4 regions of the Actinomadura rubrobrunea NBRC 15275 genome follow, and region 2 is predicted to be linked to each of the others. Evidence: predicted binding sites of a transcription regulator. Region 2 holds the regulator's gene; each other region holds the start of a gene.
The links. The regulator LexA, encoded in region 2, represses DNA repair genes until DNA is damaged. The targets are predictions, from matches to a motif close to TCGAACANNTGTTCGA.

Region 1 (5,285 bases), on a different contig from region 2:
GTTCGAGGATCTCGTGGGCGATACGGGTGAGCGCGCGCCTGATGTCGGGGCCTTCGAGAACGGCCTTGTGCCGGGACTCCTTGTGTCCGGGACCCTTGGGCCGGGGGTCACCGTCCGCCACGCGCGCCTCGACCGGCTCTCCCCGCCGGGAGGCAGCATTCACCGCAGAAACCTCCTTTCCCGCCTCACGGGACGGGTCTTAAAGGACGCTCGTCCGTATCACCGTAGCAGTCCCAACTCTCTGCCATGTACCGGGGATACCGGGCGTCTTGCCTGGTGAGAGCGGTCACATCGGGGGAATGAAGGAGATGGGCACCGGAGACGGCCGGTGCGCGCGACGGGCCGGCCCGACCCGGACGGTCCGGATCGAGACCTGCGGATTCGACCGCTTTTTTCCAATCAGCTTGACCTAGGGCCGTCCCCGTTTTACCGTCACTGTCCGTAACCATCCCTGGAGACGGACCCTCGGGGCGGATTGGAGCCTCCGGGTCCGGGCCTCCCCCCGGGACACCGAGGAATCGCCGTCCCGGGGGCCCGACAACGACGACGAAAGTGAGCCTGGGGGACCGCACATGCCGTCTGAATACGCTAAGGCTCTTGGGGCGCGCCTGCGCGCCATCCGCACCCAGCAGGGTCTGTCGCTGCACGGTGTGGAAGAGAAGTCCCGTGGCCGCTGGAAGGCCGTCGTCGTGGGTTCGTACGAGCGGGGCGACCGCGCCGTCACCGTTCAGAAGCTGGCCGAGCTCGCCGATTTCTACGGCGTGCCGGTTTCCGAGTTGCTGCCCGGCGGGGCCTCGCCGAGCCCGCTCGGGCCCACCCCCAAGCTCGTGATCGACCTCGAGCGTTTGCAGCAGCTTCCGAAGGACAAGGCCGGTCCCCTCGCCCGGTACGCCGCGACGATCCAGAGCCAGCGGGGCGACTACAACGGGAAGGTCCTGTCCATCCGGCAGGAGGACCTGCGTTCGCTGGCGGTGATCTACGACAAGTCGCCGTCGGAGCTGACCGAGGAGTTGATCGGCTGGGGCGTCCTCGACCCGGAGGCGCGGCGCGCCGTCGAGGCGTTCTGACCTCCTGACCGGGATCGCCCTTCGATCCGCCGTCCGGGGCCCGGCACGCGGGACGAGCCCCTCGCGCCTCGCGTGCCGGGCCCCGGGCGTTGTCACCGCCGCGGCGCCGCCAGGGCCAGCGCCGTCACGGCCGCCATGGCGGCCGCGCTGACGGCGAAGCCGAGGGCGAACCCCCACTCGGCGGGGAACCGCCCGCCCGCCGGCACCGACGCCGTGACGATCACCGCGCTCACCTGCGTTCCCAGGGACGCCCCCACGGTCCGCAGCAGCGTGTTCACCCCGGTGGCCACGCCCGTGTGCGCTGCGGGCACCGCGTCGACGACCAAGTTGGCGACGGCCGCGTAGGCGAAACCCAGGCCGATGCCGCGCACCGTGCCGCCCGCGTAGAGCTGCCACATGGTGTCGTGCGCCACGCTCACGAGACCCAGGCCCGTCGCCGCGAGCATCCCTCCGGCCAGCAGGATCGTCCGCGAGCCCACGCGCCTGTCCAGCATGCCCGCGACGATCCCCGCCGCCGACATGCCCACCGCCCCCGGAAGCTGCAGCATGGCCGCCTGGGTCGCGCTCCCCCCGAATCCGAACCCCGTGCTCGCCGGGAGCTGGACGAGCAAGGGGAACAGGACGCCGCCGCCCATTAGGGCGAAGCCCGACAGCAGCGAGGCGGCGTTGGCGGTCCACACTCCCCGCGCGCGCATCAGCCGCGGGTCGATCAGCGGCTCGGGCGTCCGCGTCTCCACCACGAACCACGCCGCCGCCAGCACCGCCGCCACGGCGAGCAGGGCCGCGCCCAGGGAGAGAGCGGCCAGCCCGGCCGCCAGCCATGCGGACAGCAGCAGCGCGCCCCACCAGTCGATCCGTCCGACGGGCCGCCGCCGTCCTTCGGGAACGATCCACCACGCGGCGAACCATCCCGGCAGGAGCCCGAACACCGGCAGCCACAGCAGCCAGCGCCAGCCGAGGTGGTCGATGACCGGTCCCGCCACGCACCACGACACCGCCCCGCCGACGCCGAGCATGGACGACATCAGCCCGACGGCCGAGCCGCTGCGCGCGGGCGGGACGACCTCACGGATGATCGCGTACGCCAGCGGGAAGACGCCCCCGCCGATCCCGGCCAGGGCCCGGCCGGTCAGCAGCGCGGGCAGCGACGCCGCCGTGGCGGCCACGACCATGCCCGCCGTCGTCACCGCCAGCACGGCCAGCAGCACCCTGCGCGGGCCGAGCAGGTCGCCGAGCCTGCCGACCACGGGCGTGGCGACGGCGGCCGACAGCGTCATCGCCGACAGGGCCCACGCCGCGCCCGCCGCGCTCGTGCCCAGCCCCTCCTGGATGAGCGGCAGCGCCGGCGACACGACCGCCATGGACAGCGAGTAGGCCATGACGCCGAGGAAGGCCAGCAGCGGCACCAGCGCCCGCTCGCCCCGCCCCGACACCGCCGCAGCTCCTCCTCCTCACCCACCCCAACCCTCTCATAACACCCAAAGCACATAGATTCCGGGCAGCGTGCGGCCTCGGACGCACCCAAGCCGCCCCATGGGCAAGAGAACGCCGCGCGGCGCGCACGGCAGGTCAGTGCGGTGCGGGCCCCGGTAGGTGCGACGGGCATAGCCGCGCGAGAGGCAAGCCGGGGCGCGGCGCATGATCGGCGACCACGGCGTGGCGCAGCTCGCGCACTCGGGCCTGCAGACGATCGATCTCGGCCGGCTCGGGCGGCGTGCGGCGGCGGCGCACGAGGTGCGACCAACGGCAGGCAGGACATGCAGCGGGTGTCGGTCGCGGCAGCCGCGCGGCGTGCTGGGCAAGGCCGGGTCGGGTCATCTCTTCGCTTCCCCGGAGGCGCGGCCGCGGGTGGGGTCACCCTGCGGCACGGTGTCGCCTGCCCCAAGGCGCACTCAGGCCGATCGCGCGGTCTGGCTCACGGCGGTCGCCGTGCGGCGGGTGCTCCCGTCAGCCGGCGCGGGTGTCCGGGACGGGGAGGGTGGGTTGGCCGGGGATGCCCAGGGTGTCCTCGACGAGGGAGACGAACACCTCGGCGTCGTGCAGCAGCTCGTCGGCCTCGCGCGCGGTCACGGCGCGGGGCAGCCCCGCCTCGGCGGCGGCGCGCTTGTCGGCCCCGGCGGCGAAGAACGCGGCCCACTCGCGCAGCGCGGGCTCGGCCTCCGGGAGCAGCACCCACACGCTGCGCGGACGGCCGCGGCGGTGGGTCTCCACGGGCTCCTTGGCGGCCAGCACCGCGGCGGCGGCGCGCAGCGCGGCCAGGTGGGCGCACACGTAGCGCACGGCGGGCGAGGTGGCCTCCGCCGCCTCGGCCAGGCCCATGCGGGCGGCGTGCAGCTGCCCTGCGGCCGTGTGCGCCGGGCGGGGGGCCGGTAGCGGGCGTGGACGCGGGCTGGGCAGGTCGCCGAACTGGACGGAAGAGTGAACGGCGGAGCGGGCGCCCCGCGCGGTCTTCGTGACGGACATCGCCTGTCTCCTTCCGGGTCGGGCCGGCCGGGCGGAGCGCTTCCCCTCACTCCGCCCGGCCGTCCGTCCCGCCGGACCGCGCGCTGATCCGGCGGGGACGGGCCGGGGGCTCCGGGGGTCGCGCCCCCGGGCAGCACTGCGGACCCCGGCGGAGCCGACCGTCAGGTCGGCGCGCTGGGGCCGCGCCCCGTCGCCCTCGGCACGGTCCGCGAGTCCCGTACCACGTCGAACATCAGTTCGACGCATTCACAGTAAACCCTCCCCGTGACGATTCGTCAACGTGTTCGAACGCGGGTCGGGATCCTGGTCGCGGCCCCGGAAGGGCGACGGCTCCGACGTCTCAGGCGGGACGGCGGACGTGGACGGCGACGCCGGTGCCGACGATCTTCGGGAAGTACTCGGCGATGTGCATGGGCAGGCGCACGCACCCGTGCGAGGCCGGGTAGTTCGGCACGCTCGGCGCGCCGTGGAACGCGATGCCGCCGTTGAAGTAGATCGGGTTGTACAGCCGTCCCAGCGGCGCGATCCGCCAGCCGGTGATGCGGCGGCCGGTGCGGTAGTCGCCGGTGGGGGTGACCGCGTAGCGGCAGTGCTCGGCCTTGGCCTTGGGGTCCTTGCCCTTGGCCTTGGGGTCCTTGGTGCAGAAGCGTTCGCCAGAGCCCGCGGAGATGTGCGTGATCAGGCGGAGCCTGCCGTCCTTGTAGACGACCGCGTACTGGTGGGTCAGGTCGACGTCGACGCGGTCGGCCTCAGGGCGTGGGGTCAAGGGCCGAGGCTGCTTCGGGGAGTCCAGAGCCTTCCACACCGCGGCGTCGACGGTGCCGTTCACCTTGAGGCGGTTGACCTTCTGGAAGGCCCAGACCGCCATCTGGGTGGGCGCCTCGAACCTGCCGTCGGCCGCCCCGGGGTCGTAGTGGAGCTGCCGCAGGCGGGTCTGCAGCCGCCGGACGGCGTCGCCGTTGGACCCGAGCTTGAGCGTGGGACGCTGCGCCGGGGCGGCAGCCTCCTTGGTCGTCGTCGTGGCCGAGCCGCTCGGCGCAGCCAGTGCCCCCTGGGCCGTGAAACCGGTCGCCGCGACCACGCCGGCCAGCACCACCGCTATCCGCGCAGGCACCCTCATCAACCTCCCTTCCTGGGAAAACGCACCCAATGTGCACTCCTCGACACTCTAAAGTGCTGTCATGCATGCAAACGCCGAGCGAGTGGCGAAGGCCCTGCGCGAACGGGGCGCGAGCGGTGAGATCATCGAGCTTCCCGACCCCGCCCCCACCGCCCGGGCCGCCGCGGACCAGCTGGGGTGCGAGGTCGGCGCCATCGCCAACAGCCTGGTCTTCGACGCCGACGGCGCCCCGCTGCTGGTGTTGACCAGCGGCGCGCACCGCGTCGACACCGAGAAGGTGGCCGCCCTGGTGGGGGCGCGCAAGGTGCGGAGGGCCGCGCCGGAGTTCGTGCGGCAGGCGACGGGGCAGCCGATCGGGGGTGTCGCCCCCTTGGGACATCCCGCTCCGATCCGTACGCTCGTGGACGTCTGGCTGGACAAGTACGACCGGGTGTGGGCGGCGGGCGGTCACCCGCACACCGTCTTCCCGACCTCGTACGAGGAACTGCTGCGCATCACCGGGGGCGACCCCGCCGACGTGGGAGTGGACGAATGACGACCGAGATCTGGCACAACCCGCGCTGCTCCAAGAGCAGGGCCGCCAAGGCCGCGCTGGACGAGGCGGGGGTCTCCTACACCGAGCGCCGCTACCTGGA
Region 2 (5,285 bases):
CGGCTGGACCGGATGCGCGACAGATTGACACCGGCGCCGGAACCGCCCTTGAAAATGATCCCCTCTTCCTTGTACCAGTCCAGGATCGACTCCATCGAGTCGTCCACCGAGAGGATGAAACAGGCGCTGACCTGCTGCGGGGACTTGGTGCCGACGTTGAACCACACGGGGGAGTTGAAGCTGAACATCTGGTGCACCAGCGCGTACTTCAACTCGTGGTCGAAGATCTCGGCGTCCTCCTCGGAGGCGAAGTACCCCTCGGCGAGGCCGGTGTCCACGTAAACCTTGACCACCCGGTCGATCAGCTGCTTGAGGCTGTGCTCGCGCTGCGGCGTGCCGAGGGCGCCGCGAAAGTACTTCGAGGTCACGATGTTGACGGCGTTCACCGACCAGAAGTCGGGGAACTCCACCCCGTGCTGCTCGAAGTTGACCGAACCGTCACGCCAGTTGGTCATGACCACGTCACGACGCTCCCAGCGCACCGTGTCGTACGGATGCACGCCGGGCGTGGTGAAGATCCGCTCGACCTTGAGGCCCTTGCGGCTCCCCCTGCCGCGCCGGGCCGCCGAGCCGCTCACCGTCTCCGTCATGACCTTCCCCCTCTCGGGCCCACCCATCGGACCCTGTCCAGGAATAACTCCACCCGTCGGCCGTTTGCTCCCGCCGCGGGCGCTGTCAACCACCGTCTTGATGCCGCCCCTTACCGGGGCCGACCAGGCTCCCCCGAGGAACCGGCCTTGTTACGCAACGCCTCGATCTCTCTGGCGAAGTCGTCCAGCGACTCGAACCCCCGGTAGACCGAGGCGAACCGCAGATAGGCGACCTCGTCGAGTTCGCTGAGCGGGCCGAGGATGGCCAGTCCGATCTCATGCGAGGCAATCTCGGCCACACCCGTCGCCCTGATCGCCTCCTCCACCCGCTGCCCGAGCTTGGCCAGCGCGTCCTCGTCCACCGGACGCCCCTGGCAGGCCCGGCGCACGCCAGCGATGATCTTGTCTCGGGAGAACGGCTCGGTGACGCCGCTGCGCTTGGCCACCATGAGCAGCACGTTCTCCTGCGTGGTGAACCTCTTGCCGCAATCCGGGCACGACCGGCGGCGTCGGATGGCCGATCCGTCGTCGGTGGAGCGGCTGTCGATCACCTTGGTGTCAGGGTGGCGGCAGAACGGGCAGTGCACGCGTTCCCTCCTCCCCTGACAGATCACGTCACACGAGAAATCGTTCCCCACAAGACACAACTTGTGGTTAATGACGCCCGTGTAACTACTAGATGTTGTGGTCAACCGTAGGACCCCGGGAGGGGCAACGCAACCTGGATCAGCCGCCTCGGCAGTAGACCCATGTCACACCGAGCCTCCCGGACCCCGCCCGGGCGTGTCGCCTCACGAGTTCCCACAACCCCCACAAAGCCACCGAAACCCCGTCCACGCAGGGCCTCCCGCGCCCTCTCGGACCTCCGCGGCGACGCCCCACCCTCGCCCCCGCCACGCCGCACAGATCACCGAAAGAAGCCGTCCGATCACGACGTCGACGCGGCCTGCTCACCCCCGCCCCCTCCACACCGCGTCACCGAACCCCACTCAGTCAGTGACCCCCGCCCCACCACCGCGCCCGGACATACGGCGGGAGCGCCTTGCATCCGGGCATCTCCGCGCGGCAGGCGGTGGTCGCGGCGGTGCGCGGCGTGCCCACGAGTCGCGAGCATGCCCGGCGCCTGCGGCATCGCACTGGGGACCGCCACCCTGCCCTGCCGGATCGGCGCTGCTCATGCTGACCGCAGTGTGGGCGCTGGTCACCGGGCTGCTTGAGATCGTCACGGCGACCCGTCTGCGCCCGGAGCCGCGGCGAGTGGCCGTACGTGCTCGCCGGCGCCATGCCGGTGCTGTCCGGGGCGCTACCGCCACCGCGGTCGGCGCCCCCGTTCGGCGTTGGGCGTTGCGATCGGCGGACGCGTCCCGAAGAGGACGCCGAAGGACGGGCCGTTCGCCGCTCCGCGACGGCCGCGAGCAACTCAGCGGCCACCGCGCCGTCGCGGGTCAGCCTCAACGCCAAGGGAGGTGAGGCGCGCCTGTGCAGCGCCGGGATCAGGCCCGGCGGACGGTGCCTGCGGCGGGCGGCCCGTGGCGAATGTGGGCCACAGCCCGAGCGACTCCGGCAGCCAGAAGACGGCGCGTCGGGCGGCTCATGCCGCCGCACCACGATCCCGTCGAGCCGCACCCGGCCCGTCGCTGAGCCCCCGACGGAGCCCTGGCCATGAGCGACAACGGCACGTCACAGCTGATCAGTGACGCCCCACCGCAGCGCGGTCAGCCGAGCCGCCCTCCGCGCATCGCGCGCATGCGACCACGGCCGGGCCTGCGGTCTTGCGTGCGGCGGTGTCGCCAGACGGCCCTTTCCCTGCGGCACGGAGAACGGTGCCCCGTCGAAGTGCGCCGCAGGGGCAGGGGTTCGGAGCCGACGAGTGGCGACGGGCGCGTGGTCCGCGCGCGTCGGCGAGGGAGCATGTCGCATTTCCTCGTCGTCCCCGCGACGACGGCCGGTTGTCGGACCCGGGTGGCAAGATCCCGATTTGCGGGCCGCCGGATCGGGAGGACGTGCCGCAGGGATGACGGCGCGACCGATGCTCGCTGCGCGCGGAGGAACCAGGCCGCCGTCGGCGAGTCGACGAACGGGAACCCGCGACGGCGGCTCTGCGACTAATACAGCGACCGCGTCTACGGCTAGTCGGCGGGGAGGTGAAGGCGTTGGCCGGGTCGGACGATCGTGGTGGACATGTTGTTGAGGTCCATGATGCGGCGGACGACCAGGCGCGTGTCGCCGCCGGGGCGCTCGCGCTGCGCGATGCTCCACAGCGAGTCGCCGTCGCCGACGACGACCGTCTTGCCCGGGCGGCCCTGCCGGCTCGGATCGGACAGCTCGGGGCCGCCCGCGCCCGCGCGCTCGGTCGCGGTCAGCCACAACGCGACCAGGAGCGGCACCGCCAGCAGGCAGATCACCACGACGCGACCGCGTCGCGTCAGCCGCACCTCCCCCCACTCGTCCTCCGCCGGAGCGCCCAGGGGCGGCGCAGCGGCGGCCGGGGTTGGCGCTTGTCTCGCCAGGGCCGGGGCCTCGGCCGTTGTGCAGTGCTGGTGGAACGAACCCGCCATCTCGGTCCCCTTCGCGACCGACCACCGATCTTCGAATGAATATTCGATCGAACGGTTGTACGATGTTGTACCGCAGCCCCCCGTGAAACGCGAGTACATTCTTCGAACAATTGTTTGATCATCGCAGCGGAACGCGATAACGTTCGGCTCGGAGTGACGGAGCGAGCGCCGGGAGGCGACGAGCGATGAGCAAGGTCCGGGAGCTGCCCGACGGTCCCAGAGACGAGGCCGGGCTGACCCAACGGCAGCGCATGGTCCTGGAGGTTATCCGCGACTCGGTGCAGCGCCGCGGCTACCCCCCCTCCATGCGCGAGATCGGCGAGGCCGTCGGTCTGACCAGCACCTCCAGCGTGTCGCACCAGCTCCGGGCGCTCCAGCGCAAGGGCTACCTGCGCCGCGACCCCAACCGCCCGCGGGCCGTCGAGGTGCGCGTCCCGGGCACCGCTCCGGTGCGCGCCGACGGCGAGGCCTACGAGGCGCCCGGCTCCGGTCAGGACGCCGCGCCGCGTCCCGCCCCCGCCTACGTGCCGCTGGTGGGACGGATCGCCGCCGGCGGGCCGATCCTGGCCGAGGAGGCCGTGGAGGACGTGTTCGCCCTGCCCCGGCAGCTCGTCGGCGAGGGCACCCACTTCCTGCTGAAGGTCACCGGCGACTCGATGATCGACGCGGCGATCGCCGACGGCGACTGGGTCGTGGTGCGCCAGCAGCCGGTGGCCGAGCAGGGCGACATCGTCGCCGCGATGATCGACGGCGAGGCCACGGTGAAGACGTTCAAGCGCCGCGACGGCCACATCTGGCTCGTCCCGCAGAACCCGGCCTACGAGCCGATCCCCGGCGACGAGGCGTCCATCCTGGGTCGGGTGGTCGCCGTGCTGCGCAAGATGTGACGTTCCCGTGAGCCCGGCCGCTCCCGGCCGCGTCGTTCCGCTCGCTCCCGCGGCGCGTCGCGTCACGCGACCGCCGCGCCGCCCGCCATCCGCCCGCCCGGCGGTGGCGGGCGTACGCGTGCGCACCGGGCCCCGCTCGCCGGGGAGCCCGTCGAAGACCGCGTGCGGACGCACTCGCCTCAACCCATTCCACATCCATACGTCCACGGACGCCGTTCAGCGCCCGTGTCCGTTTCGGCACGCTCCACAGTCCGCGCCATGACGCTCCGGGCCGACCACGCGGCACCGCGGGACGGCATCCCCCTGAGGCCGTTGTGCGACACGGTGCGCTGAGGCCGGCCGTACGCGGCCGTCCAGCTGGGAATCGGTGCCCGCCGGTGCCGGACCACGCGCTGCGCGGCTGGTCGCGCCGCGTCAGCCGGGCGGCTCCCCCGGGGCGCGGACGCGGGACGGGTCGTCGCCGACCAGTCCCGCGAGGGCCGGATCAACCCGGCCCGCATCTACCGTCATGATCTCGTACTCGGCCACGCCCGCGCAGACGAATGGGTCAGTCGCGGCGATTTTTTCGATCTCGGGGCGGTCCACCCCGCACGCGATGATCACGCCGCCGTGCTCGGACGGCACGGTCTGCCCCGAGAGCACGAACGTGCCCGCCCGGTGGTGGCGTTCGAGGTACGCCACGTGGGCGGGCACGTGCGGCCCGGCGGCCTCCTCGGAGCCGAGGTAGCGCAGCCGAAGGACGTGCAGGGTGCTCACTTCGCGGGCACGATGTTCACGATCTTGGGGGGCCGGACGATGACCCGGTTGATCTGCGCGCCGCCCAAAGCCTCGTTGACCTTGGCGGAGGCCAGCGCCAGCCGCTCCAGCTCCTCCTCGGAGATGTCGGGCGGCACCTGCAGGCGGTCGCGGACCTTGCCCGCGACCTGCACCACGCAGGTCACCGACTCCTGCACCACCAGCGACGGGTCGGCCGACGGCCAGCCCGCGGTCGCCACGGACGGCTCGTGGCCCAGCCGCTCCCACGCCTCCTCGGCGGTGTAGGGGGCGAACAGCGACAGCAGCACCGCGATCGTCTCGGCGGCCTCCCGCACGGCCGGGTCGGCGGGGCCGGGGCCGTCGTCGATGGCGCGGCGGGTGGCGGTGACCAGCGACATGATCCGGGCGATCGCCACGTTGTAGCGGTGCTGCTCGATCAGCGCGGTGGCCTCGTCGATGGTGCGGTGCGTGACGCGCCGCAGGTCGACCGCGCC
Region 3 (5,285 bases), on a different contig from region 2:
GAACGTCAGGTCGACGGGGCCGGTGGCGTCGTCGAGGGTGGCGAAGATGATCCGCTGCCCGGACCGCACCGCGGGCGTCTGCGTGGCCACCTTGACCCCCGCGACCAGCACGTCGTCGCCGTGCGGGCGCTCGGCCAGCTCGCGGGAGCGGACGACGCCCAGCTCGCGCAGCATCTCGTCGTAGAAGCTCAGCACGTGGCGGCTCACGTCCATGCCGAGGATGTCCAGCTCCGCCTCGACCACCTCGGCGGGCGTCATGTCGGGCAGCTCCCCCACCGGGATGTGCTCGACGACGCCCAGGCCGCCCTCGGTGCGGTCGTGCCCGAGCGGCAGCTGCCCCTCGATGAGCCCGTCGGGCGGACGCGACGTCGCCCGGTCCAGCGCCCCGACGCGGCACAGCAGGTCCCGCCGGTTCACCGCGGCGGGCCGCCTCCCGGCCGGGGGACCCCCGCCGAGCGCGCGATCGCCGGCCGCGGGGCCCGGGCGCGGCGGCATGAACACCGCCGCGCCGCCGACGGCCGACGAGACGACCCCGCGGCCCCCGCCGCTCCCGCCGGCGACGCCCGGACGGGGCGGGCGCAGGCCGTAGAGGGCGTCGAAGGCCCCGGCGAGCACGAGGCGCTCGGCGGTGGGACGGGAGACCCTGGCGCGCCGCCAGAAGTCGCCCAGGGAGTCGTAGGGGCGGTGTTCGACGATGCGTGCCACCTCGGCCTCGCTGATGCCCTTGACCTCGCTCAACGCGACGCGGATGCCGTGGACGCCGGGGGCGACCGGTTCGACGCGCCAGTCGGCGGCCGAGCGGTTGACGTCCAGCGGCAGGATCGGGACGCCGAAGTGGCGGGCGTCGTCGAGGATGGCGCGCTTGGGGTACATGCCCGGGTCGTGGGTGAGCACCCCGGCGTAGAAGGCGGCCGTGTGGTGGCGTTTCAGCCAGGCCGACTGGTAGGTGGGCAGGGCGAACGCCGCGGCGTGCGCCTTGCAGAAGCCGAACGCGCCGAACGCGGTGAGCGTCCGCCAGACCCGGTCGACGGTCGCCTCGTCATAGCCCTTGGCGAGGGCGGCCTCGCGGAACCACCGGCCCGCCTCGCGCTGCCCCTCCTCGTCGCCGAGCGCGCGCCGCACCGCCTCGGCCTCCGACAGCCCGCAGCCGGTCATGACGTCCAGCACGCGCAGCACCTGCTCGTGGAACACCACCACGCCCAGGCTCTCGCGCAGCGCGTCGGCCAGGTCGGGGTGCGGGTAGGACGGGGGCCGCACGCCGTGCCGGGCCTCCAGGTAGGGGGTGACCATGTCGGAGTTGACCGGGCCGGGCCGGAACAGCGAGATGTCGATGACGAGGTCGTCCAGGTTCCGCGGCTGCAGCTTGCCGAGCAGCTCGCGCTGGCCCGGCGACTCGATCTGGAAGCAGCCCAGCGTCCGGGACGTGCGGATCAGCTCGTAGGCGGCGGGGTCGTCGCGCGGCACGGCCTCCAGGTCGACCCGGGCGCCCTCGACGCGGGCGATCTCGGCGACCGCGTGGGCCATCGCCGACTGCATGCGCACCCCGATGACGTCGAGCTTGAGCATCCCCATCTCCTCGACGTCCTCCTTGTCGAACTGGCTCATGGGGAAGCCGAGCATGCTGGTCTCGACCGGGGTGCGGTCGCGCAGCGCGCCGTTCGACAGCAGGACGCCGCAGGGGTGCATGGCGATGTGCCGGGGCAGCCCGTCGAGCCGTTCGGCGATCCGGAACAGCACCTCCAGACGCCCCTGGGAGAGGTTGCTGCGGCGCAGCTCCGGCAGGTCGTGCAGCGCGGCGCGGATCTGCCGGGCGCGGATGCGCGGGAACGCCTTGGCGATGGCGTCGATCTCCTGCGGGGGCAGGCCGACCGCGTTGCCCACGTCGCGGATGGCGCTGCGGGCCCGGTAGGTCTCCATCATCGACACGCACGCCGTGTTGTCGCGGCCGAACCGGTCGAACAGCGCCTCGTAGGCCTCCAGCCGCCGGGCCGACTCCACGTCCAGGTCGATGTCGGGCAGGCCGGGGCGGCTGTCGGCCAGGAACCGCTCCATCAGCAGGTCGTGCCGCAGCGGGTCCAGGTCGCCGATGCCCAGCAGGTAGTTGACCAGGCTGCCGGCGCCCGAGCCGCGGATGGCGCAGCGGATGCCGCGGCCGCGGATCAGCGCGGCGGCGTCGGCGACGGTGAGGAAGTAGGCGGCCAGCCCCTTGCGGGCGATGACGCCCAGCTCGTCGGCCAGCCGGTCGGCCGCCCTCCTGGAACGCTCCAGGCCGCGCCTGGCCAGGCCCTCGCGGCAGCGCGCGACCAGCAGCGCGTGGGCGTCGCCGGCGACGTCGGGCAGGTGCAGGGCGCCCATGCCGATGTCGGCGGGCGAGTCCAGGGCGCAGCGTTCGCCGAGCCGCAGCGTCGCGGCCGTCAGCTCCTCGGCGGCGTCCGCGCCGCAGGACAGCTCGGCGACGCGCCGCATGTCCGGGATCGACTTGAGGTAGGCCTGGCCGGTGGTGTCGTCGAGGTGGCGCCGGTGCAGCGGGGCCAGGCGCCGCGCCGCGTCCAGCACCTGCGCGACGGGATGGTCGGCCCGGTCCAGGTAGCGGACGGCGTTGCCCAGCACCGCCGGGACCCCGGCCGCGCGGGCCAGGGCGAGCATCCGCGCGGCGCGGAACCCGTCGCCGGGCCCCTGGTGGTCGACGATCTCGACGACCGTCTCGGCCGCCGCCCGCCAGGCCGCCAGCCGGGACGCGGCCAGGTCGGGGCGGCGCTCGGCCACGGCCCGTCCCACGTCCGAGTCGGGGCCGAGCAGCACGACCAGCCCGTCGGCGTGCTCGCCGATCAGTTCCCGGGTGGCGACCGGCCTGGTCCGCTCGCCCGCCGCGTGCGCGGCGGTGACCAGGCGGCACAGCGACGCCCAGCCGCGGCCTCCGTCGGCCAGCACGACCACCCGGTGCCGGGGCTCGTCGCGCGGGCGCGGACGCCGCCTCGTCCCGGCCCCGCCGCCGGACGCCCCTCGCGGCGGAGCCGGATCGGCGACGGCGAGGTCGACGCCGAGCACGGGCCGGACCCCGGCGTCCCGGCAGGCCAGCACGTGCTTGACCGCGCCGTAGAGGCCGTCGCGGTCGGTCAGCGCCAGCGTCCGCATGCCGAGGTCGGCCGCGCGCGCGGCCAGCGCCCGCGGCGGCGCCGTCCCGTAGCGCAGCGAGTAGGCCGAGGCGACGTGCAGGTGCATGACGCACCGCCTTCAGTCCCACACCCGGGAGAGCATCCAGTCGTCCGCGGCCGCGTCGTAGCGCAGCTCGTACACCCCGATCTCCCGGTCCGGGGTCGCCTCGACCCGCCAGAACTCCCGCTCGCCGGTCACCTCCGCCTCCGGCTGCCGCTCGCGCCACCAGTCCCGCGTCGTGACCCAGTGCTCCAGGATCCGCCGTACGGTGTAGAGCCGTCCCCGCCAGACGAACCGGACCGGGCGCCCCTCGGACACCCAGACCTCCACCGGGTCCCCGAATACGCGTGTCATCCGCCTCCCCCGCCTATGGAAAGCAAGCACCGCACGGGGGAAGGCATGCGGCTCGTTCGAACACTTGTTCGCCACAAGTCTAGGGGCGCCGGGGACCGTCCGGCAAGGCGAAAGCGGGCGGCCCGGACCGGGTCGCCCCGAAGAAGCCGCAGGTCAGAGGGTCAGACGAACAGGCGCACCAGCCGGTCGGCGACCGCGGCGACCTGTCCCACGGGGGCGATTCCGCCGCCGGTCCACAGGTAGGACCACCCGTCCCCGACGGGCGTGGCCACCACCATGACGCACCGCCGGGACGCCGGCTCCAGCACGCACAGCACCGACTCCTCGGGCGCGGCCAGCCGCCAGCGCAGGCCCCGCGCCTCCACCTCGTACGCCAGCGCCGCGAGGTGATGCCGCCGCACCTCGGCGATCTTCTGCGCGTCGACAACGGACACCGCGATCAGCCGCCTCACCGTAGCGTGGCCGCCGCTCCCGCGACGCGGCGCGTCCGGACGACGACCTCCGGTAACTGCTCCCAGGATGTCCGGCGATGGAGATCGGCGCCGGAGAACCTGGAACTTCGGTCAACTTTTTTCCTCCCCCGCGCGGCCGTCCGCGGTACGGAACAGAAAGTCACCTCGTCCTTACGCGTCGCATCCGCCGTGGCCGGTGGCGAGCGGATCGCGGCGATGGCCCACGAGGGCCTGAGCGACCGGATCCGTCGGCCCGCCGAGTGATCGGACGGACCGTCGAACGGGAGGATGATTCCGGTCCCCGTCCGCGTTGGGGATGCACAGTCGACCTGAGAGAGGACGAGAACAACGACATGCGCGCGATCGTCGTCAACCGCAACGGCGGGCCCGAGGTGCTGGAGTTCACCGAACGCGAGGACCCCGCGCCGGGGCCCGGCGAGGTGCTGATCGACCTGGCCGCGAGCGGCGTCAACTACATCGACGTGTACTTCCGGACGGGCTCCTACCCTCAGCCGACGCCGTACGTGCCGGGCGTGGAGGGGGCCGGCACGGTCGCCGCGGTCGGCGAGGGCGTGACCGGCGTCGCCCCGGGCGACCGCGTGGCCTGGCAGGGCGTGCAGGGCTCCTACGCCCAGCGCGCCGCGGTGCCCGCCGACAAGGTCGTCCCCGTGCCCGACGACGTGAGCCTGGAGGACGCGGCGGCGTCCCTGCTCCAGGGCATGACGGCGCACTACCTGACGCATTCCACCTACGCCGTGCAGCCGGGCGACACCGTGCTGGTGCACGCGGCCGCGGGCGGCATGGGGCTGCTGCTCACCCAGATCGCCAAGCTGCGCGGCGCCCGCGTGATCGGCACGGTGTCGACGCCGGAGAAGGAGCGGCTGGCCCGCGAGGCGGGCGCCGACGAGGTCGTGGGCTACGACGACTTCGCGTCCGAGGTGCGGCGGCTGACCGGCGGCGAGGGAGTCGCCGTGGTGTACGACGGCGTGGGCGCCGCGACGTTCGACGGCAGCCTGGACAGCCTGCGTCCCCGCGGGACGCTGGCGCTGTACGGGGCCGCCAGCGGCAAGGTCCCGCCGTTCGACCCGCAGCGCCTCAACGCCGCCGGGTCGGTGTTCCTCACGCGGCCGAACCTGGCCCACCACACCCTGACGCGCGACGAGCTGTTGGAACGCTCCTCGGCCGTCTTCACCTGGGTCGCCAAGGGCGAGGTGCGCCTGCACATCGGTCACCGCTACGACCTGGCCGACGCCCGCCGCGCCCACGAGGACCTGGAAGGACGCCGCACCACCGGCAAGCTCCTGCTGCTGCCCTGAGCGCCGC
Region 4 (5,285 bases), on a different contig from region 2:
GCCTTCGCGCCGTCGCCGGCCTCGGCGTCCTGAGCGCCCGCGTCGCCGTCCTTGGACAGGTCGATGCGCTCGTCGGCGTCGTCCCCGCCCTCGGGGTCGTCGCCGAGCTCCTCGTCGTCCTCGGCCTCGGCCTCGGAGACGATCTGCATCACGGCCTGCTTGACGAACCGGGCCTCGACGCCGGGGGCGATCTCCAGGACCACGCCGTCGTCGTCCACCGCGGTCACGGTGGCGAACATGCCGCTGGTCGTCATCACCCGCACGCCGGGCTTCAAGGAGCTCTGCATCTGCAGCTGCTCCTTGCGCCGCTTGCTCTGCGGCCGGATCAGGAGGAAATAGAAGACCAGGGGGATGGCGAGCAGCAGCAGCAGGTTGACGACACCGCTGCTGCTCTGCTCTGCTGCAAAGTTCATGTCGCTGCCCTTCGCTCGGGCATCCTTCCGATGTGCTGTGCCAGCCGGTCGCCGGAATTCGGCCTCGCCGCAGGATCGTCGGCTGGAGCGGTGACCAAGTCCCGGAGTCTAGAGAGTACGTCACACCCCGGCAACGACGTGACGAGCGCCGCAGCCGGGAAGTTCCCAACCCGTTATCACTTGATCATCGTTCCCTGGTCGCCGCCGTCGTCCAGGTCGAACAGCGTGCCCGCCAACGGCGCGTTGGGCGGGGGCGTCAGGCCCAGGTGGGCCCAGGCGGCGGGGGTGGCGATGCGGCCGCGGGGGGTGCGCGCCAGCAGCCCCTGCCTCACCAGGAACGGTTCGGCCACCACCTCGACCGTCTCCGGCTCCTCCCCCACCGACACCGCCAGCGTCGACAGGCCCACGGGCCCCCCGCCGAACTTGCGCAGCAGCGATTCGAGCACGGCCCGGTCGAGGCGGTCCAGGCCGCGCTCGTCCACCTCGTACAGGGCCAGCGCGTCCCGCGCCAGCTCCCGCGTGATCACGCCGTCGGCGCGCACCTCGGCGTAGTCGCGGACGCGGCGCAGCAGCCGGTTGGCGATGCGCGGGGTGCCGCGGGACCGCCCGGCCACCTCGGCGGCCCCCTCCTCGGTGATCTTCACGCCGAGCAGCCGCGCCGACCGCTTGACGATCACCTCCAGCTCGGCGGGCTCGTAGAAGTCCATGTGCGCGACGAACCCGAACCGGTCGCGCAGCGGACCGGGCAGCATGCCCGCCCGGGTGGTGGCGCCCACGAGCGTGAAGGGGGCGATGTCCAGGGGGATCGCGGTGGCGCCGGGGCCCTTGCCGACGACCACGTCCACCCGGAAGTCCTCCATCGCCATGTAGAGCATCTCTTCGGCGGGACGCGCCAGCCGGTGGATCTCGTCGAGGAACAGCACCTCCCCCTCGGAGAGGGTGGACAGCACGGCGGCCAGGTCGCCGGCGCGTTCGATGGCCGGGCCGGAGGAGATGCGCAGCGGCTTGCCGAGCTCGGCCGCGATGATCATGGCGAGGGTGGTCTTGCCGAGGCCGGGGCCGCCCGACAGCAGCACGTGGTCGGGCGTGCGGCCCCGCTTGAGCGCGCTGCGCAGCACGAGCGACAGCTGCTCGCGGACCCGGTTCTGCCCGACGAAGTCGTCCAGCCGCTTGGGCCGCAGGGCCGCCTCGATGGCCTGCTCGTCGGGCCCCTCGGCGTCGGCCGAGACGATCCGCTCCTCCGCGCTCATCGGCCGCTCCTTTCCGCCGCGCCGCCGGCCGCGGCGTCGGCGCGGGAGGGGCGCGCGGCCGGGCGGAGGGCTCCGCGGGCGCCGGGCCGCGGCGGGGCGGGGCTGGTACGGGGCATGGGGACGGTCACTTGCTCAGCTTCTTCAGGGCGGCCTTCAGGAGGGCGGAGACGGGCGGCGGGTCGCCGCCGTCGAGGTCGGCGGCGACGGCGGCCACCGCGGCCTCGGCCTCCTTGGCGGACCAGCCCAGGTTGACCAGCCCGGTCCGGACCTGCTCGCGCCACGGCTCGGCGCCGGCCGGGGCGGGCGCGTCGGCGGCGCCGCCGGCGGGGGCGCCGAGGCGGTCGCGCAGTTCCAGCACGATGCGCTGGGCGCCCTTCTTGCCGATGCCGGGGACCTTGGTCAGCGCGCCGACGTCCTCGGCGGCGACGGCGCGGCGCAGGGCGTCCGGAGAGTGCACGGCCAGCATCGCCAGCGCCAGCCGGGGCCCGACGCCGCTGGCGGTCTGCAGCAGCTCGAACACGGCGCGCTCGTCCTCGTCGGCGAACCCGAACAGCGTCAGGGAGTCCTCGCGGACGACCAGCGAGGTCGGCAGCCGCACCTGCTCGCCGACCCGCAGCCCGGCCAGGGTGGCGGGCGTGCACTGCACCGTCAGGCCCACGCCGTGCACGTCGATCACGGCCGCGTCCGGCCCGGCGGCCGCCACCGTGCCGCTGACGAACGCGATCACTGCGCGAATCCTCCTCTGCTCCTGCCGGGGACGGCGCCGCCGGGACGGGCGGCCAGGCGGGCGGCGGCGAGCCGGGCCTGGGCGCCGCCGCGCCACACATGGCAGATCGCCAGGGCCAGCGCGTCGGCCGCGTCGGCGGGCCTGGGCGCGGCGTCCAGCCGCAGCAGCCGCGTCACCATCTTGGTCACCTGGGCCTTGTCGGCCCGTCCGCTGCCGGTGACGGCCGCCTTGGCCTCGCTCGGGGTGTGCAGGGCGACCGGCAGGCCGCGCCGGGCCGCGGCGAGCATCGCCACGCCCGCCGCCTGCGCGGTGCCCATGACGGTGCGCACGTTGTGCTGGGAGAACACGCGCTCGACGGCGACGACGTCGGGCCGCACCTCGTCCAGCAGCGCCTCGATGCCGGCCTCGATGCCGAGCAGCCGGGTCGGCACGTCGTCGTCGGCGCTGGTGCGGATCACGTCCACCGTCACCAGCGTCAGCGGGGCGCCCGGCGCGCCGTCCACCGCGCCGACCCCGCATCTGGTGAGCCCGGGGTCGACTCCCAGCACCCGCACGGCCGCTCCTTCGATCGTCTGTTCGGCGTCGGACACCGTACCGAACGCCCCCGACATCCTCGCGCACCCGCGGCGCCGTGTCGCTCGCGCGCGGCCGCCGGGCGGCCGGACGCGAGCGGGATCAAGGGGCGGCGGGACGGCCGGCGGTCGCCGGTGCCTTCTGCGGCCGGGCGCGGCCGCCCGGGCCGAGGAGCGGCCGGGAGCGGCGCCCGCCCTCGGCCGCGGCCGAGGGCGGAGGTCAGGCGCCGACCTTGGCCATGACCTCGTCGGAGACGTCGAAGTTGGCGAAGACCTCCTGGACGTCGTCGGAGTCCTCGAGGGCCTCCAGCAGGCGGAACACCTTCTTGGCGGTCTCCTCGTCCAGCGGGACGGTGACGCTGGGCAGCCAGTTGGTGTCGGCGGACTCGTAGTCGATGCCCGCCTCCTGCAGGGCGGTGCGCACCGCGATCAGGTCGCCGGCCTCGCAGACCACCTCGAAGTTCTCGCCGAGGTCGTTGACCTCCTCGGCGCCGGCGTCCAGCACCGCCAGCATCAGGTCGTCCTCGGTGGCGGCCGCCTTGGGGACGATGATGACGCCCTTGCGGTTGAACAGGTACGACACCGAGCCCGGGTCGGCCATCGAGCCGCCGTTGCGGGTGACCGCGGTGCGCACCTCGGCGGCGGCGCGGTTGCGGTTGTCGGTCAGGCACTCGATGAGCAGGGCGACGCCGCCGGGCGCGTACCCCTCGTACATGATCGTCTGCCAGTCGGCGCCGCCGGCCTCCTCGCCGGCGCCGCGGCGCCGGGCGCGCTCGATGTTGTCGTTGGGGACGGAGTTCTTCTTCGCCTTGTAGATGGCGTCGTACAGCGTCGGGTTGGCGTCGGGGTCGCCGCCGCCGGTGCGCGCCGCCACCTCGATGTTCTTGATCAGCTTGGCGAAGAGCTTGCCCCGCTTGGCATCCAGGACGGCCTTCTTGTGCTTGGTCGTCGCCCACTTGGAATGGCCGGACATCCGTCGATCCTCCTGCTCACAGTGCTCGTTCCGACCCCCGCATGGGGGACCCGCCCCCGGCCGCCGCCCGGCGCACCAGGTCGGCGAAGTAGCGATGCACGCGAAAGTCGCCAGTCAGCTCAGGGTGAAAGGCGGTCGCCATCAGGCGGCCCTGACGGACGGCGACGATCCTACCGGCGTTCGGACCGCTCTCGGCGCGGCCGAGCACCTCCACGCCGTCGCCGACCGACTCCACCCAGGGCGCCCGGATGAACACCGCGTGGTAGGGCGCGTCGCCCATGCCCGCCAGCCGCACGGGGGCCTCGAACGAGTCGACCTGGCGGCCGAAGGCGTTGCGCCGCACGGTCATGTCGATGCCGCCGATCGTCTCCTGCCCTTCGACGCCGTCGCAGATGCGGTCCGCGAGCATGATCATCCCGGCGCAGGACCCGTAGGCGGGCATGCCCGCCTCGATCCGCTTGCGCAGCGGCTCCAGCAGCTCGAAGGCGCGGGCCAGGCGCCACATGGCGGTGGACTCCCCGCCGGGGATCACCAGGCCGTCGCAGCGCTCCAGCTCCTCGGGGCGGCGGACGGAGAGCGTCCGCGCCCCGGCGGCCTCCAGGGCGCGCGCGTGCTCGCGCACGTCGCCCTGCAGGGCGAGCACGCCGATCGTCGGCTCAGACGGCACGGTGGGCACAGCAGTCACCGATGAACCTTCCGGGAGTTGCGCGTGGACACACGGGGCGTCACAGCCAACCCTAGCCGTTTCCGGCGACGGCCCCGGACGTCGCCGATCTTCCGGGGCCGGGTCAGCAGAGTTTGAAGCGCCGCAGGGGCAGCTCCAGGGGCAGGAAGCCGTCGGCGCCGCGGTCGGCGATGCCGCGGCCGAACATGTGGCTGCTGGCCAGCGCCAGGCCGAACTCCTCGGGATCGAACGGCAGCGGGACGTCCGGGGCGCCCTGGTCGATGGCCGCCCAGAAGGGGCGTTCGACGGGGAGCCGGTCGCCCTGGTCGACCACCACGCCGTCCTCCCTGGTGACGAAGACGTCGCGGCGCAGCGCGCCCGCCTCGTACCAGCGGAACCAGCAGCCGGAGATGACGCTGTGCAGGACCAGCACGCCGCAGCTCGCCCCCGGCAGGGCCGCGGCGACCGAGTCGGCGATGCGGCGGGCGTCGTCGTCCAGGCCGAACAGGCGCCGGTCGCACAGCAGCAGCGCCCGGTCGTAGGCGCCCACGAACAGCTCGTCCTCGTAGGGCCACAGGGCGAAGTCGAGCACCGTGTCGCCGGTCTCCACCAGCCGCGCCGCCGGATACAGCCCGTGCGCCAGCCGAGCCGCCGCGACCGGATCGGGCCGCAGGCCAGGTCCGAAC

Region 1: the regulator LexA is predicted to act here: its motif matches at 3,756-3,771, upstream of AR3_RS22610 (SAV_6107 family HEPN domain-containing protein).
Region 3: the regulator LexA is predicted to act here: its motif matches at 3,567-3,582, upstream of AR3_RS06320 (DUF6504 family protein).
Region 4: the regulator LexA is predicted to act here: its motif matches at 2,955-2,970, upstream of ruvC (crossover junction endodeoxyribonuclease RuvC).

The regions. Positions count from the first base shown of each region.
Region 1 is NZ_BCQU01000084.1:5,938-11,222, reverse strand. Features, by position in the region: gene pyrR (bifunctional pyr operon transcriptional regulator/uracil phosphoribosyltransferase PyrR) at 1-121, opposite strand, end outside; gene bldD (transcriptional regulator BldD) at 573-1,067, shown strand; gene AR3_RS22615 (MFS transporter) at 1,160-2,500, opposite strand; gene AR3_RS22610 (SAV_6107 family HEPN domain-containing protein) at 3,015-3,530, opposite strand; gene AR3_RS22605 (L,D-transpeptidase family protein) at 3,871-4,650, opposite strand; gene AR3_RS22600 (YbaK/EbsC family protein) at 4,712-5,185, shown strand; gene AR3_RS22595 (arsenate reductase family protein) at 5,182-5,285, shown strand, end outside.
Region 2 is NZ_BCQU01000006.1:86,510-91,794, forward strand. Features, by position in the region: gene AR3_RS03275 (vitamin B12-dependent ribonucleotide reductase) at 1-590, opposite strand, end outside; gene nrdR (transcriptional regulator NrdR) at 701-1,177, opposite strand; gene AR3_RS30225 (LysM peptidoglycan-binding domain-containing protein) at 2,720-3,025, opposite strand; gene lexA (transcriptional repressor LexA) at 3,334-4,035, shown strand; gene AR3_RS03295 (YciI family protein) at 4,450-4,791, opposite strand; gene leuS (leucine--tRNA ligase) at 4,788-5,285, opposite strand, start outside.
Region 3 is NZ_BCQU01000014.1:17,170-22,454, reverse strand. Features, by position in the region: gene AR3_RS06325 (DNA polymerase III subunit alpha) at 1-3,222, opposite strand, end outside; gene AR3_RS06320 (DUF6504 family protein) at 3,235-3,510, opposite strand; gene AR3_RS06315 (hypothetical protein) at 3,672-3,944, opposite strand; gene AR3_RS06310 (quinone oxidoreductase family protein) at 4,316-5,278, shown strand.
Region 4 is NZ_BCQU01000130.1:5,289-10,573, reverse strand. Features, by position in the region: gene yajC (preprotein translocase subunit YajC) at 1-413, opposite strand, end outside; gene ruvB (Holliday junction branch migration DNA helicase RuvB) at 590-1,663, opposite strand; gene ruvA (Holliday junction branch migration protein RuvA) at 1,788-2,390, opposite strand; gene ruvC (crossover junction endodeoxyribonuclease RuvC) at 2,387-2,944, opposite strand; gene AR3_RS26945 (YebC/PmpR family DNA-binding transcriptional regulator) at 3,183-3,935, opposite strand; gene pdxT (pyridoxal 5'-phosphate synthase glutaminase subunit PdxT) at 3,952-4,602, opposite strand; gene AR3_RS26935 (DUF6928 family protein) at 4,724-5,285, opposite strand, start outside.